Regions from separate parts of the Rossellomorea sp. NS-SX7 genome, predicted to be linked through region 1. Evidence: a T-box and tRNA genes for the amino acid it is inferred to sense, from the RefSeq annotation. Region 1 holds a T-box; the other regions hold tRNA genes.
The links. A T-box is a leader RNA that pairs with one kind of tRNA and senses whether it is charged. The one in region 1 lies ahead of thrS (threonine--tRNA ligase), so its partner is inferred to be a tRNA-Thr.
Positions count from the first base shown of each region.

Region 2: it has a tRNA-Thr gene. The T-box ahead of thrS (threonine--tRNA ligase) is inferred to sense a tRNA for this amino acid. The anticodon was not compared.
Region 3: it has a tRNA-Thr gene. The T-box ahead of thrS (threonine--tRNA ligase) is inferred to sense a tRNA for this amino acid. The anticodon was not compared.

Region 1 is NZ_CM128249.1:1,637,193-1,642,638, forward strand. Features, by position in the region: gene ACUXV2_RS07950 (DMT family transporter) at 1-389, opposite strand, end outside; gene ACUXV2_RS07955 (YitT family protein) at 806-1,663, shown strand; gene ACUXV2_RS07960 (YdcF family protein) at 1,758-2,411, opposite strand; gene ACUXV2_RS07965 (NIPSNAP family protein) at 2,408-2,737, opposite strand; T-box leader at 2,934-3,148, shown strand; T-box leader at 3,237-3,452, shown strand; gene thrS (threonine--tRNA ligase) at 3,499-4,701, shown strand; gene pyrH (UMP kinase) at 4,977-5,446, shown strand, end outside.
Region 2 is NZ_CM128249.1:3,065,518-3,070,963, forward strand. Features, by position in the region: tRNA gene ACUXV2_RS15305 (tRNA-Asp) at 147-223, opposite strand; tRNA gene ACUXV2_RS15310 (tRNA-Met) at 301-374, opposite strand; tRNA gene ACUXV2_RS15315 (tRNA-Ser) at 547-639, opposite strand; tRNA gene ACUXV2_RS15320 (tRNA-Ile) at 656-732, opposite strand; tRNA gene ACUXV2_RS15325 (tRNA-Met) at 737-813, opposite strand; tRNA gene ACUXV2_RS15330 (tRNA-Ala) at 904-979, opposite strand; tRNA gene ACUXV2_RS15335 (tRNA-Pro) at 988-1,064, opposite strand; tRNA gene ACUXV2_RS15340 (tRNA-Arg) at 1,072-1,148, opposite strand; tRNA gene ACUXV2_RS15345 (tRNA-Leu) at 1,188-1,276, opposite strand; tRNA gene ACUXV2_RS15350 (tRNA-Gly) at 1,286-1,360, opposite strand; tRNA gene ACUXV2_RS15355 (tRNA-Leu) at 1,366-1,450, opposite strand; tRNA gene ACUXV2_RS15360 (tRNA-Lys) at 1,490-1,565, opposite strand; tRNA gene ACUXV2_RS15365 (tRNA-Thr) at 1,593-1,668, opposite strand; tRNA gene ACUXV2_RS15370 (tRNA-Val) at 1,766-1,841, opposite strand; rRNA gene rrf (5S ribosomal RNA) at 1,849-1,965, opposite strand; rRNA gene ACUXV2_RS15380 (23S ribosomal RNA) at 2,115-5,050, opposite strand; rRNA gene ACUXV2_RS15385 (16S ribosomal RNA) at 5,243-5,446, opposite strand, start outside.
Region 3 is NZ_CM128249.1:892,131-897,576, reverse strand. Features, by position in the region: gene ACUXV2_RS04370 (ABC transporter substrate-binding protein) at 1-280, opposite strand, end outside; gene ACUXV2_RS04365 (carbohydrate ABC transporter permease) at 352-1,179, opposite strand; gene ACUXV2_RS04360 (carbohydrate ABC transporter permease) at 1,179-2,120, opposite strand; tRNA gene ACUXV2_RS04355 (tRNA-Gly) at 2,793-2,866, opposite strand; tRNA gene ACUXV2_RS04350 (tRNA-Leu) at 2,869-2,953, opposite strand; tRNA gene ACUXV2_RS04345 (tRNA-Cys) at 2,961-3,034, opposite strand; tRNA gene ACUXV2_RS04340 (tRNA-Gly) at 3,042-3,116, opposite strand; tRNA gene ACUXV2_RS04335 (tRNA-Gln) at 3,124-3,195, opposite strand; tRNA gene ACUXV2_RS04330 (tRNA-His) at 3,235-3,310, opposite strand; tRNA gene ACUXV2_RS04325 (tRNA-Trp) at 3,322-3,395, opposite strand; tRNA gene ACUXV2_RS04320 (tRNA-Tyr) at 3,504-3,587, opposite strand; tRNA gene ACUXV2_RS04315 (tRNA-Thr) at 3,598-3,673, opposite strand; tRNA gene ACUXV2_RS04310 (tRNA-Phe) at 3,775-3,850, opposite strand; tRNA gene ACUXV2_RS04305 (tRNA-Asp) at 4,036-4,112, opposite strand; tRNA gene ACUXV2_RS04300 (tRNA-Met) at 4,120-4,193, opposite strand; tRNA gene ACUXV2_RS04295 (tRNA-Val) at 4,274-4,349, opposite strand; tRNA gene ACUXV2_RS04290 (tRNA-Glu) at 4,394-4,468, opposite strand; tRNA gene ACUXV2_RS04285 (tRNA-Ser) at 4,483-4,574, opposite strand; tRNA gene ACUXV2_RS04280 (tRNA-Asn) at 4,578-4,652, opposite strand; rRNA gene rrf (5S ribosomal RNA) at 4,660-4,776, opposite strand; rRNA gene ACUXV2_RS04270 (23S ribosomal RNA) at 4,945-5,446, opposite strand, start outside.

The sequences.
Region 1 (5,446 bases):
TGACGTACCATTTCTGTTCCGGAAGATGTATTGACCTTTTGAACGAATAAGGGCCCGAGGAGTGTCCCGGCTACAATCGTTATCTGCCAGGTTCCGGCTGTAAGCCAGCCTGGACCATACACAGCCGCATAGGTAATAGGTGCATAAAACAAGACAAATCCAACAAAGCTCCATCCCAGCCATGGTAGAGGACTTCTTAGCATTTCCAATAGGACCTGCTTCATGTTTTTCCTTACCATCACAATCAAAAGAAGAAAGGGTACCATGAATAAGAATCTTAACGAGGAGCTCCAAAGCCAGTTTCCGCCTGAAAGCTCCATTGATCTGTTCAAAATGAACGTCACGGCAAAAAACATCGAGGCCATTATACCTAACATCATCTCTTTCATGCTTCTCATCCTTTTCAGACATATATTGTATAATATATTAAACTTTTATAACAAAATAGTATACTCTTTTGTGATGGCTATTCCCCCTGCCTGGGTTGTTTTACATATATTATTATGGATTGTGCATCAGCTGTCCGTTTGAGTTGAATTAGAAAAAAGCACGTGCACGCAATTTATGTGAATTTCCTAAACACTTACGAAAAACAACAATCTTAGAGAAAACACCCCAGATGAAAACGAATTGGCAGTCGTGTTCCCCGTTTACTGCAGCAGGTATTTTCGATGCAATCTAGAATATATACTATATAAGTGAAACACGTTGGAATCCAAAATGAAGTGGTCAATCATTCATGAATAGATCTATTAGGGGGTTGATAAGGTTGAACGAAGCTGAAATCCTTGAACGTCCTCAAGTCATGCATAGAAAGATCCCACGGAAAGAAATGGTGAAGAGGGTAATCCTGATTACGATAGGAGCCATCATTATGGGGGTCGGTCTGGAAATCTTTCTTGTACCGAACAATGTTATAGACGGAGGTATTGTAGGGATTTCAATCATCCTCTCCCACTTAACCGGCCTGAAACTTGGACTATATATATTTATCCTAAACATTCCTTTCTTTTTCATTGGTTATAAGCAGATAGGAAAGACGTTTGCATTTTCAACTCTCTACGGTATCATCATCCTCTCGGTTACCACCCTCTTTCTACATCCTGTTCCTGCTTTTACACAAGATATACTGCTCGCATCCCTGTTTGGCGGAATCGTCTTGGGGATAGGGGTGGGAATGGTCATTCGCTACGGGGGATCACTTGACGGTACAGAGATCCTCGCCATACTTTCGAGTAAAAAACTCCCTTTTTCCGTCGGGGAAATCATCATGATTGTAAACCTGTTCATATTATCAAGCGCAGGTTTTGTTTTTAGCTGGGATCGGGCCATGTACTCATTGCTTGCTTACTATGTAGCCTTTAAAATGATCGACATCACCATCAAGGGTCTGGATGAATCTAAATCTGTCTGGATCATCAGTGAGAATTACGAACAGATTGGTGATGCGCTCCTCCATCGATTAGGGAGAGGAGTTACATATCTTAAGGGAGAAGGGGCTTTTTCAGGGGATGATAAAAAAGTCATCTTTTGTGTGATTACCAGACTGGAAGAAGCAAAGCTGAAAGATATCGTGGCTGAACACGATCCATCGGCATTCCTTGCGATTGCTGATATAGCTGAAGTAAGAGGGGGCAGGTTCAAGAAAGTTGATATTCATTAATGAAAAATAAAGATGCGCCTTGATTACCGCGCTTTTATATTAAGGAAGGATAAACGCAAATGACTTCTGTCGTTTGCGTTTTTCTTTTTTTGTGTCACAGGATCAATTCTTCATCGGGTGAGACAAGATGACCGAGTTGACCGTAGTGAATGATTCTCCTGTATTCCCCCCAAACTCTTTTACGTCCTGTTTCTGTATTCAACCAGTTTTCACGGTTGATTTCCTCACTCTGATATGTCGCATTGAATGTAAATGGAATATAAATTAAGTCAGGTGGGAAATGCTTCATGAGTGTCCTGATCTGCCTGCCTGCTACATGGCTTTTACAGATGACCAACAATGATTTTATCTCGGAAAAATCAATGATATCCTTTGCAAATAGTACATTTTCAAGGGAATTCGCCGATTGATCTTCATATACGATTTTGTCTTGGGGTATACCGGCTTGCAGGAGGTAAGAAATAATCACAGATGCTTCCGTGATAGAATGAGAGCGCTGCCCTTCCCATTCAGGATGGGCTGTGCCAGTCAAGCTTCTCCCCCCGGTCACGATGATTCTTGGAGCAAGATTCAGTTTGTAGGCCTCGATTGCTTTTTCCCAATGACCTGGATGGGTTCCGCTAAAGATAAAGATAGCATCACACCTTTTTGGCTGAATGCTCTGGAAAAAGGTAAGTTCAGTGACTTGTTTCAATTGTTCTTCATTCAACTGGGGCATTTCAGATTCTTTGGGTATGACTGGTTTCATCTTGATCCTCCTAACATACTGTAATCGCTTGTCATCTCCCAGAACTCTTGGTGTGTGGAGAAAAATAGGGGACCCAGCTCATCTTTTCTGATTTGCGCTCTTTTATGCAGGTTTGTTCGTTTGATTTTTTCCTCTATGGACTTGTACTGTGCCAGATCTTTATATTCCCAGATGGCCATAATGGATGTCTTATCCGAATTCACCCATCGTCCCACCAATTTGGAACCAAATCGAAGCTGGTTTGGCAGTAAATAGTTATGAAAAAACTCGCTGAAACGTTCAAGTTTGTCTGGATCAATTTGATAAGTCCGCATTCTATATACCATAATATTCCTCCTCTTGAATAAAATATTACACGTTTGTTCTTTTTTGTTCAACTATTATTTAAACGTTTTTTCTGTTTTGTTAATGTTTATTCGTTTTTCGTGATGTTATAAAGTTTATTTAATTGGTGTATTGACTATTAGAAAATACTGCCATATAATCTTTTTAACGATTTGGTAAAGTTTTGAATATACTATCTGTAAAGCAATGAAGAGGACATGAATCATTTTTGATTTTTTTTCAGAGAACAGGGTCACTGGCTGAGAGCCCTGAAGAAATGGAAATGGTTTACCACCTCGGAGCAATTATGGGGAATTTACAGTATCCATAATCGGGTCAGACCGTTATCTTTTTTGAGCGAAGCGAAACTGCTTCGGAATTAGGGTGGAACCACGACCGCACACGTCCCTTGTACTGGGATGAGTGCGGTCTTTTGTTTGTGAATGGACCAATTTATTTGGTAGTTGATTCACAACAGCATATATACATTAAGAGTTATGATTAAAAGCAATGAAGAGGACATGGGTCATTTTAGATTTTCTTTCCAGAGAACGGGGTCACCGGCTGAGAGCCCTGAAGAAATAGGAATGATTCACCACCTCAGAGCAATTATGGGGAACCTTCAGTATCCATAATCGGGTCAGACCGTTATCTTTTTTGAGCGAAGCGAGACCGCTTCGGAATTAGGGTGGAACCACGACCGCACACGTCCCTTGCTTGGGGATGAGTGCGGTTTTTTTATTTATTTTTAGGAGGGATGATCATGTCAATTCAAAATGAAGCAGAAAAAAGGAATCATCGGAAGCTTGGTGCGCAGCTTGAATTATTTATGTCAATGGAGGAAGCACCGGGTATGCCGTTTTTCCTGCCTAAGGGAATGGTTGTCAGAAATGAGCTTGAGAGGTTCTGGAAAGAAGAGCATCGAAAAGCAGGATATGAGGAAATAAAGACACCGGTCATGATGAAACAGGAGCTGTGGGAACAGTCAGGACACTGGCAGCATTATCATGAAAATATGTATTTCTCGAAAGTTGATGATCAATCATATGCAATCAAGCCGATGAATTGTCCGGGGGCCGTATTGATTTATAAAAGCAAGAGAAGGAGCTATCGTGAACTGCCGATCCGTTATGGTGAGCTTGGACTGGTCCATCGACACGAACTTTCCGGTTCATTAAGCGGGCTGCTCAGGGTCAGGACTTTCACTCAAGATGATGCACATTTATTCGTGCTGGAGGATCAGGTCCAATCGGAGCTGAATAACGTTCTCGATTTGATTGATGTTTTTTATGCTAAGTTTGGATTTCAATATAAAATTGAACTGTCCACTCGCCCAGAGGAATATATGGGATCGATAGAGATGTGGAATAAAGCCGAAGAAGATTTGGAAAGAGTTCTGCAGAGTAGAAATGCAGATTACCAAATCAATGAAGGGGACGGCTCATTTTACGGACCAAAGATCGACTTTCATCTTGTAGACTCCATCGGACGCAGCTGGCAGTGCGGTACTGTGCAGCTTGATTTCCAGATGCCCGAGAAATTCAATTGTGAATACATTGGTGAAGATAATAAAGTACACAGGCCAATCATGATTCACCGTGCCATTTATGGTTCCATTGAGCGTTTCATGGCCATACTCATTGAACATTATGAAGGGAATTTTCCACTGTGGCTTGCCCCGGTACAAGTAAAGATTCTTCCGATATCGCAGGTACAAATGGAGTACGCTCTCCATGTGAAACAACATTTGTCCCATAAGGGAATCAGAGTGGAAGTAGATGACCGCAGTGAAAAAATCGGTTATAAAATAAGGGAGGCACAGCTGGAAAAAGTACCTTGTGTAATGGTTGTCGGAAATAAAGAAAGCCAGGAAGGGAAGGTTTCCTTGAGAAATCGTGAAGGCAAGTCCGAGGTATTTAGTCTTGAAGCAGTCATTCAATATGTGATGGATGAAATGAAGAAATAGAAAATAAATGGAATATATGTGTATTTTTTCTTGACGGTGACTTATATATTATATAGACTAATTGAAGGGAAATTTGCAATTTTTAAAAAAGGGGGAAGAAGGATGGGATCATTCATCTTAGGCAGATCGAACGGAATACCTTTCTTTCTTTTCCTTTTAAGGACTAAAAGTATTTATTACTTTTGGTCCTTTTTTTGTCCGGTAATGACTGGTGGTGAAAGAAAGCGGTGCCTGTAATTTGTGGTTCACGCGATAATCTGAATGGGGGTATGATGATGGGGAAATTCGAACGGGTATTGGTGAAACTGAGCGGCGGTGCATTGGCTGACGGTGAAGGGAATAATTTCGGAACCGATCAACTTGAGCATATTGCAAATGAAATCCTGTCGATTGTTGATTTGGGTGTGCAGGTATCGATTGTGGTTGGAGGCGGGAACATTTTTCGCGGGAACTTGGCTGACAAATGGGGGATTGAGAGGGTAGAGGCAGATAGTATAGGAACGCTTGGCACGATCATCAACAGTCTAATGCTGAGGGGCGTCCTCAAGAGTAAAACAGATAGGGAAATAAGGGTAATGACCTCCATGCCGGTCTCTGCTGTAGCAGAACCATATATCCGGCTCCGGGCGGTACACCATCTTGATAAGGGATATATTGTCATTTTCGGCGGCGGGAATGGGCAGCCATTCGTCACCACCGACTATCCGAGCGTACAACGTGCAATAGAAACGGACAGCGATGCGAT
Region 2 (5,446 bases), 1.4 Mb from region 1:
TCCTAAACATAGAGTGTGATAGTCCATCGTCCAGCTTTCAGAAAGACTATTCAAGATGCTGCTCAAGCTGTACGCTGATGCATAATCGATGAAGCTTATTCACCGTGCTCTACCAACTGAGCTACTGATCCACACTATGTAATTAGTGGCGGTCTGGACGGGACTCGAACCCGCGACCTCCTGCGTGACAGGCAGGCATTCTAACCAACTGAACTACCAGACCAAGAATTTTTGACGATAGTCAAAATATTCATCCATCGGTTACCGATTAGGATAAGTATTAGCTTGTCAAAAATGGTATTGCGGGGACAGGATTTGAACCTGCGACCTTCGGGTTATGAGCCCGACGAGCTACCGAACTGCTCCACCCCGCGACGATAATAAGAGTTAAATTAAATTGTGACCTCACGAATTAATATCCGTTAGAACCACCCCGACTTCAGTAAGCTTATTCAAGCTGCTGCTCCGTCGGTGCGCTGATGTGAAAGCTCCGAAGATTATTCGGACGTGCTCCACCCCGCGACGATAATAATTTAAAAGGGAATATGGCGGAGGAAGAGGGATTCGAACCCCCGCGGGCTTTAACACCCCTGTCGGTTTTCAAGACCGATCCCTTCAGCCGGACTTGGGTATTCCTCCGTGTTTTAAATGTAAATGGTGGACCTTGTAGGACTCGAACCTACGACCGGACGGTTATGAGCCGTCTGCTCTAACCAACTGAGCTAAAGGTCCGTATTGGTAGCGGCGGAGGGGATCGAACCCCCGACCTCACGGGTATGAACCGTACGCTCTAGCCAGCTGAGCTACACCGCCAAGAAACATTTATATCTAATTGTAGATATTTTGCTGAAGCAAAATAATATGGAAGATTGTTTTACTCCGCTTACGCTGCGTAAAAAATCTTGGTGGAGCCTAGCGGGATCGAACCGCTGACCTCCTGCGTGCAAAGCAGGCGCTCTCCCAGCTGAGCTAAGGCCCCATCTAAGGTGGTCGGGAAGACAGGATTCGAACCTGCGACCCCTTGGTCCCAAACCAAGTGCTCTACCAAGCTGAGCTACTTCCCGAAATAGATGGCGCGCCCGAGAGGAGTCGAACCCCTAACCTTTTGATCCGTAGTCAAACGCTCTATCCAATTGAGCTACGGGCGCTTAATATTATGAATGTTATTTTCTTTCACAAAAAAACTCTGGTGCCGAGGACCGGAATCGAACCGGTACGGTAGTCACCTACCGCAGGATTTTAAGTCCTGTGCGTCTGCCAGTTCCGCCACCCCGGCAAAAATCGTTGGAGCGGAAGACGGGATTCGAACCCGCGACCCCCACCTTGGCAAGGTGGTGTTCTACCACTGAACTACTTCCGCGTAAATGGTGCGGGTGAAGGGACTTGAACCCCCACGCCTTGCGGCGCCAGATCCTAAGTCTGGTGCGTCTGCCAATTCCGCCACACCCGCATGATAAAAGATATGATGTTCTGCCTGAGCAAAAATCAATGGTGAGCCATGAAGGACTCGAACCTTCGACCCTCTGATTAAAAGTCAGATGCTCTACCAACTGAGCTAATGGCTCATAAAAGTTATGAGATTTAAACCAAAGTGGTGCCGGCAAGAGGACTTGAACCCCCAACCTACTGATTACAAGTCAGTTGCTCTACCAGTTGAGCTACACCGGCGTGGTTATATTACAGGCTTGTCTGTTAGACGAAGCATTGAATACATTGTAGAGATTAAGGACGCTTATTTTACTCCGCTTCGCTTCGTAAAAAAGCATGGTGGAGGATGACGGGATCGAACCGCCGACCCTCTGCTTGTAAGGCAGATGCTCTCCCAGCTGAGCTAATCCTCCATATTATGCCTGGCGACGTCCTACTCTCACAGGGGGAGATCCCCCAACTACCATCGGCGCTGAAGAGCTTAACTTCCGTGTTCGGCATGGGAACGGGTGTGACCTCTTCGCCATAGTCACCAGACTGTTCATCCTTTTTTAAGGACAAGTATTATTATATCTTTTTCAGAGAAAATTTCAAGTATTAATTTAAAATTTATTCCCTGAAAACTAGATAAAGGATTGATGTCAAGAATACCGGTATTGCCGTTGTTCATTTAAAAATGACTCTTTGTGGTTAAGTCCTCGATCGATTAGTATCAGTCAGCTCCACATGTCACCATGCTTCCACCTCTGACCTATCTACCTAGTCATCTTCTAGGGATCTTACTCACATAAAGTGATGGGAAATCTCATCTCGAGGGGGGCTTCATGCTTAGATGCTTTCAGCACTTATCCCTTCCGCACATAGCTACCCAGCGATGCCTTTGGCAAGACAACTGGTACACCAGCGGTGCGTCCATCCCGGTCCTCTCGTACTAAGGACAGCTCCTCTCAAATTTCCTGCGCCCACGACGGATAGGGACCGAACTGTCTCACGACGTTCTGAACCCAGCTCGCGTACCGCTTTAATGGGCGAACAGCCCAACCCTTGGGACCGACTACAGCCCCAGGATGCGATGAGCCGACATCGAGGTGCCAAACCTCCCCGTCGATGTGGACTCTTGGGGGAGATAAGCCTGTTATCCCCGGGGTAGCTTTTATCCGTTGAGCGATGGCCCTTCCATGCGGAACCACCGGATCACTAAGCCCGACTTTCGTCCCTGCTCGACTTGTAGGTCTCGCAGTCAAGCTCCCTTGTGCCTTTACACTCTGCGAATGATTTCCAACCATTCTGAGGGAACCTTTGGGCGCCTCCGTTACTCTTTAGGAGGCGACCGCCCCAGTCAAACTGCCCACCTGACACTGTCTCCCACCCCGATAAGGGGCGCGGGTTAGAATTTCAATACAGCCAGGGTAGTATCCCACCAACGCCTCCACCGAAGCTGGCGCTCCGGCTTCCAAGGCTCCTACCTATCCTGTACAAGCTGTACCAAAATTCAATATCAGGCTACAGTAAAGCTCCACGGGGTCTTTCCGTCCTGTCGCGGGTAACCTGCATCTTCACAGGTACTATAATTTCACCGAGTCTCTCGTTGAGACAGTGCCCAGATCGTTACGCCTTTCGTGCGGGTCGGAACTTACCCGACAAGGAATTTCGCTACCTTAGGACCGTTATAGTTACGGCCGCCGTTTACTGGGGCTTCGATTCGCACCTTCGCTTGCGCTAAGCACTCCTCTTAACCTTCCAGCACCGGGCAGGCGTCAGCCCCTATACTTCGCCTTACGGCTTCGCAGAGACCTGTGTTTTTGCTAAACAGTCGCCTGGGCCTATTCACTGCGGCTCTTCGAGGCTATGCACCTCAAAGAGCACCCCTTCTCCCGAAGTTACGGGGTCATTTTGCCGAGTTCCTTAACGAGAGTTCTCTCGCTCACCTTAGGATTCTCTCCTCGCCTACCTGTGTCGGTTTGCGGTACGGGCACCTTTTTCCTCGCTAGAGGCTTTTCTTGGCAGTGTGGAATCAGGAACTTCGCTACTATAATTCGCTCGCTATCACAGCTCAGCCTTCACGATGACGGGATTTGCCTCATCATCAGCCTAACTGCTTAGACGCACATATCCAGCAGTGCGCTTACCCTATCCTCCTGCGTCCCCCCATTGCTCAAACGGAAAAGAGGTGGTACAGGAATATCAACCTGTTGTCCATCGTCTACGCCTATCGGCCTCGACTTAGGTCCCGACTAACCCTGAGCGGACGAGCCTTCCTCAGGAAACCTTAGGCATTCGGTGGATGGGATTCTCACCCATCTTTCGCTACTCATACCGGCATTCTCACTTCTAAGCACTCCACCAGTCCTTACGGTCTGACTTCACTGTCCTTAGAACGCTCTCCTACCACTGACACCTAAAGGTGTCAATCCACAGCTTCGGTGATACGTTTAGCCCCGGTACATTTTCGGCGCAGAGTCACTCGACCAGTGAGCTATTACGCACTCTTTAAATGGTGGCTGCTTCTAAGCCAACATCCTGGTTGTCTAAGCAACTCCACATCCTTTTCCACTTAACGTATACTTTGGGACCTTAGCTGGTGGTCTGGGCTGTTTCCCTTTCGACTACGGATCTTATCACTCGCAGTCTGACTCCCATGGATAAGTCTTTGGCATTCGGAGTTTGTCTGAATTCGGTAACCCGATGAGGGCCCCTAGTCCAAACAGTGCTCTACCTCCAAGACTCTTACACATGAGGCTAGCCCTAAAGCTATTTCGGAGAGAACCAGCTATCTCCAAGTTCGATTGGAATTTCTCCGCTACCCACACCTCATCCCCGCACTTTTCAACGTGCGTGGGTTCGGACCTCCATCCAGTGTTACCTGGACTTCATCCTGGACATGGGTAGATCACCTGGTTTCGGGTCTACGACCACATACTCATTCGCCCTATTCAGACTCGCTTTCGCTGCGGCTCCGTCTCATCGACTTAACCTTGCATGGGATCGTAACTCGCCGGTTCATTCTACAAAAGGCACGCCATCACCCGTTAACGGGCTCTGACTACTTGTAGGCACACGGTTTCAGGTTCTCTTTCACTCCCCTTCCGGGGTGCTTTTCACCTTTCCCTCACGGTACTGGTTCACTATCGGTCACTAGGTAGTATTTAGCCTTGGGAGATGGTCCTCCCAGCTTCCGACGGGATTTCACGTGTCCCGCCGTACTCAGGATCCACTCAAGAGGGAACGAAGTTTCAACTACAGGGTTGTTACCTTCTTTGACGAGCCTTTCCAGACTTCTTCGTCTACTCCGTTCCTTTGTAACTCCGTATAGAGTGTCCTACAACCCCAAGAGGCAAGCCTCTTGGTTTGGGCTACATCCCGTTTCGCTCGCCGCTACTCAGGGAATCGCATTTGCTTTCTCTTCCTCCAGGTACTTAGATGTTTCAGTTCCCTGGGTCTGCCTTCCATAATCTATGTATTCAAATATGGATATTGTTCCATTACGAACAATGGGTTCCCCCATTCGGAAATCTCCGGATCAAAGCTCACTTACAGCTCCCCGAAGCATATCGGTGTTAGTCCCGTCCTTCATCGGCTCCTAGTGCCAAGGCATCCACCGTGCGCCCTTCATAACTTAACCGAATTGGTTGTTACATAAGGTTTAAAACCTAAAATGGCGATACTCGGTAATTTCTTGACTATCAATAAATCTTTATCTAGTTTTCAAAGAACAAATTAGATGGATGGTTCTTTTGCTTACGCAAAAAACCTTATTAAACCATCAAAACTGAACAAAACTTCGACTGTCAAACGTTTCATATATATTCCTTAGAAAGGAGGTGATCCAGCCGCACCTTCCGATACGGCTACCTTGTTACGACTTCACCCCAATCATCTGTCCCACCTTAGGCGGCTGGCTCCAAAAGGTTACCTCACCGACTTCGGGTGTTACAAACTCTCGTGGTGTGACGGGCGGTGTGTACAAGGCCCGGGAACGTATTCACCGCGGCATGCTGATCCGCGATTACTAGCGATT
Region 3 (5,446 bases), 750 kb from region 1:
CGGAAGCAAACTTCGCTTTAAGTGCAGCACCGTAATCAGCACCGCCTCCAACAGTTTCAAGTTTCACCTTGATGTTTGGATGTTCTGCTTCGAATTCCTTGATCATCTCTTGAAGCTGATCAGCAATTTCCACTTTAAATTGGAACAAGTTAAGAGTGACTACATCATCACCTGACTTGGAATCACCGTCGCCTCCTGATGACGATTCTTTTGAAGAACAACCTGCGATGATACCAAATACAAGAACGAAAGATGTAAGAAGTAAAAGAATGCGTTTCATAATTGGTTTGACCTCCCTGGATATAATTTTATTGTATATAAAGTCCTGCATGAATGACAGAACCTTTATATCTACTTGATGGAACCTGAAGCAATCCCTTTAATGATATGTTTCTGCAAGAACAGGAAGAATACGATGATCGGTGCAATGCCAAGCACCAATGCCGCAAGTCCCATATCCCACTGCTTTGTATACTGTGCAAAGAATGAACTTGCAGCAAGTGGAATCGTCCGCAGCTCAGAGTCCTGTAAAACAAGGAGCGGCAGCAGATAATCATTCCATATCCAAAGAGTATTCAAAATGATGACTGTAACAGTGATCGGCTTCAGGAGAGGAAATACAATTCTCCAAAACACGCCAAACTGGCTGCATCCGTCAATCATTGCTGATTCCTCGATTTCAACAGGCACTGTTTTTACAAAACCATGAAATAAGAACAGGGATAGTGGTACTCCAAATCCGAAGTACATGATGATCAGCCCGGGAATGCTATTTGTCAGATTCAATGCTCCTCCGAGTTTCATCAGAGGGATCATCACTGTCTGAAACGGAATGACCATCGCTGATACAAAAATAACAAACAGGATCTTACTGAACTTGCCCGGAGTCCGGACCATCTTCCATGCAGCCATCGAACTGATGATGACCAACCCAATATTGCTTGCCACAGTGATGACAAGTGAATTCCAGAATGCCCTTGGGAAGTTAATGATCTCCCATACCTTGGCATAATTCGAAAACATAAATTGCTCAGGCCATGCTGCAGCATCAATGAGGATGGCTGCAAACGGCTTTACAGAATTGATAAAAACAAAGTAAAAAGGAATCAAGAAGATGAGACCAAGTGCAATCCCGATAATTTCAAGTACAAATGTCTTCTTCGTATAGCGATTGCCCATTAAGCCTCAACCTCCTTCTTCTTCGTCAGCATTACCTGGAACGTTGTAAAGATTGCCACGACCACAAAGAATAAAATAGATTTCGCCGTTCCAAGGCCGTAACGGTTATTCTGGAATGCTTCCTGGTAAATATTAATCGCTACAGACTGAGTCGAATTGAATGGCCCTCCGCCTGTCAACGAGATATTCAAATCAAAGATCTTGAATGCCATCGAGATCGTAAGGAAGAAACAAATCGTGAATGCCGGAAGAATCAAAGGAATAATGATCTTTGTCAGCAGCGTCCAATTTGATGCACCGTCCATCTTGGCAGCTTCTAATAGGGAGTTATCCACCCCTTGCAAGGCTGCTACGTAGATGACCATCATATAACCGCTGATCTGCCAGGCAAATACGATGACAATCCCCCAGAATGCCGTCTTCTCATCACCAAGCCATGGCATTTTAAAGAATGCAATATCCGTCATATTCCCGACAGATGCAAATCCTTTAACAAAGATGAACTGCCAGATGAAACCTAATAATAACCCGCCGATGACATTCGGAATAAAAAACACCGTTCTCAGGATATTACGTGTTTTGAGTGCCGCATTTAATAGTAAAGCAAATCCAAAACCGATTAAATTACTGATGATAACAGCAGCAAACATAAATTTCGTCGTAAACATGAAAGAATTAAAGAACGTTTTGTCATTCGTGAAAATCTGCTTATAATTGTCAAAGCCTACCCACTCTACAACAGAACTGACTCCATTCCAGGAAGTGAAAGAATAATAGACTCCCATTAAAAAGGGCAGAATCTGAATCACTAGGAAGAAGAGTAATGCAGGTCCTACAAAGGCAGCGTACGTCAATAAGCTCTTATATTTAAACTTTCTCTTTGACACTGCCTTGATCTGTGCTTGGGTACTTACCGGTCCAGTCTTTATCTTTGGTTCCACACGCATCACCACCCCTTTGTTATGTAACCGCTTTCTTATAGTATAAAGGGAATGCTATTTTAAATAGGTCAACAAAATTGACAAAGAAGGTGCACTATTTTGACTATATGGTGGAGTGGCTCTATCTTGTCATTTTTTAACCACTTAACATTGAGTATTATGGTAGGAGGAATATTGTAGAAAAATTCTAGGAGTTAATAAGATGAGGAAGTGATTGCGGTACTTCCCATTTTGATAGAGGAGTTTTATTTAGTTGGTGATGCAGGTTTTATGAAGAGGATTGTTTAGGGGCATATTAAGCTGAGGATGAGGTTGAAATGGCTCAAAAATTGCCTTTAGAGGAGGTCAGAAGACGTTCTGATGCTTTTTCCTTCCGTGGATACTCGTATAGGGCGGAACAGGGAGACTCCTCAAAATTAATTGGCCCAATTACTAAAAAATTGATCCAATGTTTCATTAATTGCACCGGGTTCCAAATAATTGCACCAATTTCTCATTATTTGTTCCGAATTCACGATAATTGTACAACTTAGAATCATTCCAATTAAAGCAAGATCTATCTACTCCATTTTTCAGATACAAAGCATGATCCTCGAACCATTATCCTTCAGCTCCTTTCCTTAAAAACAAAAAAGACTCCCTCATCAAGAGAAAGTCTTAAGTATGTATGATTGGAGCGGGTGATGGGAATCGAACCCACGACATCAGCTTGGAAGGCTGAGGTTTTACCATTAAACTACACCCGCAATGGTACCGGTGGCCGGGGTCGAACCGGCACTCCGTGAGGAACACGATTTTGAGTCGTGCGCGTCTGCCTATTCCGCCACACCGGCATTCATATGGAGGCGCCAACCGGATTTGAACCGGTGATAAAGGTTTTGCAGACCTCTGCCTTACCACTTGGCTATGGCGCCATATGAATGGAGCGGAAGACGGGATTCGAACCCGCGACCCCCACCTTGGCAAGGTGGTGTTCTACCACTGAACTACTTCCGCAATACTACTGGGCTAGCTGGATTCGAACCAACGCATGTCGCAGTCAAAGTGCGATGCCTTACCGCTTGGCTATAGCCCACTGATAGTATATGTCACTATATTGTTAGTGTGACAATTATGGGGCGACTGATGGGAATCGAACCCACGAATGCCGGAACCACAATCCGGTGCGTTAACCACTTCGCCACAATCGCCATAATCGTATTGGCAGGGGCAGTAGGAATCGAACCCACACCAAAGGTTTTGGAGACCTTCGTTCTACCGTTAAACTATGCCCCTATGAAAATTTGTTTTTTCTTACTCTTCGCATATAAGCATAATGCTCCGCTTCGCTGCTCAAAGGTTAAAGAAGATTATTTTACTCCGCTGACGCTTCGTAAAAAATCATGGTGGAGGGGGGCAGATTCGAACTGCCGAACCCGAAGGAGCGGATTTACAGTCCGCCGCGTTTAGCCACTTCGCTACCCCTCCATCTGTTGAGTGGTGCCGGCAAGAGGACTTGAACCCCCAACCTACTGATTACAAGTCAGTTGCTCTACCAGTTGAGCTACACCGGCACGTAAAATGATGATCAAGTTTCGGCTAATAAACTTATCATTGTATACATGGTAAACATTAAAGACGTTTGTTTTACTCCGCTATGCTTCGTAAAAAAACATGGTGGCTCAGGACGGAATCGAACCGCCGACACATGGATTTTCAGTCCATTGCTCTACCAACTGAGCTACTGAGCCATAATATTATTTTCGTTCCTAATCTGAGTATCCGATTGTCCATCGTCCAGCTCTCAGAAGGATTATTCAAGTTGCTGCTCGAGCTGTACGCTGATGTTTACTCGGTGAAGCTTATTCACCGTGCTCTACCAACTGAGCTACTGAGCCGTATTTTTTGTTTATTACTTCTAACTATTCAAATAAAATGGCGGTCTGGACGGGACTCGAACCCGCGACCTCCTGCGTGACAGGCAGGCATTCTAACCAACTGAACTACCAGACCAATGGTATTGCGGGGACAGGATTTGAACCTGCGACCTTCGGGTTATGAGCCCGACGAGCTACCGAACTGCTCCACCCCGCGACGATATAAAATCTTCTTAAAGCGTTTTCCTTAAAGTAAGGAAAGGTATTTTCACTACTTTATGCTTCGTGAAAAAGCTATGGTGGAGGATGACGGGATCGAACCGCCGACCCTCTGCTTGTAAGGCAGATGCTCTCCCAGCTGAGCTAATCCTCCAATTTGTATGGTGAGTTCTTTTCGCTTAGGCGAAAAAACTTCTTTGGTGACCCGTACGGGATTCGAACCCGTGTTACCGCCGTGAAAGGGCGGTGTCTTAACCGCTTGACCAACGGGCCATATAAGTATGTTATGGCGGAGAGCAAGGGATTTGAACCCTTGAGACAGCGTTGACCGTCTACACGATTTCCAATCGTGCTCCTTCGACCACTCGGACAGCTCTCCATATGGCTCCGCAGGCAAGATTCGAACTTGCGACCGATCGGTTAACAGCCGATAGCTCTACCACTGAGCTACTGCGGAACGATGTGCCTGGCGATGTCCTACTCTCACAGGGGGAGATCCCCCAACTACCATCGGCGCTGAAGAGCTTAACTTCCGTGTTCGGCATGGGAACGGGTGTGACCTCTTCGCCATAATCACCAGACAAATTTATGATGTCTTTTTTAGGGACAAGTACTATTATATCGTCTTTCAAAGATTTTTCAAGACTTTTTTTGTACTTTTTAAGAGAAATTTATTCCCTGAAAACTAGATAAAGGATTGATGTCAAGAATACCGGTATTGCCGTTGTGTTCATTTAAAATGACTCTTTGTGGTTAAGTCCTCGATCGATTAGTATCAGTCAGCTCCACATGTCACCATGCTTCCACCTCTGACCTATCTACCTAGTCATCTTCTAGGGATCTTACTCACATAAAGTGATGGGAAATCTCATCTCGAGGGGGGCTTCATGCTTAGATGCTTTCAGCACTTATCCCTTCCGCACATAGCTACCCAGCGATGCCTTTGGCAAGACAACTGGTACACCAGCGGTGCGTCCATCCCGGTCCTCTCGTACTAAGGACAGCTCCTCTCAAATTTCCTGCGCCCACGACGGATAGGGACCGAACTGTCTCACGACGTTCTGAACCCAGCTCGCGTACCGCTTTAATGGGCGAACAGCCCAACCCTTGGGACCGACTACAGCCCCAGGATGCGATGAGCCGACATCGAGGTGCCAAACCTCCCCGTCGATGTGGACTCTTGGGGGAGATAAGCCTGTTATCCCCGGGGTAGCTTTTATCCGTTGAGCGATGGCCCTTCCATGCGGAACC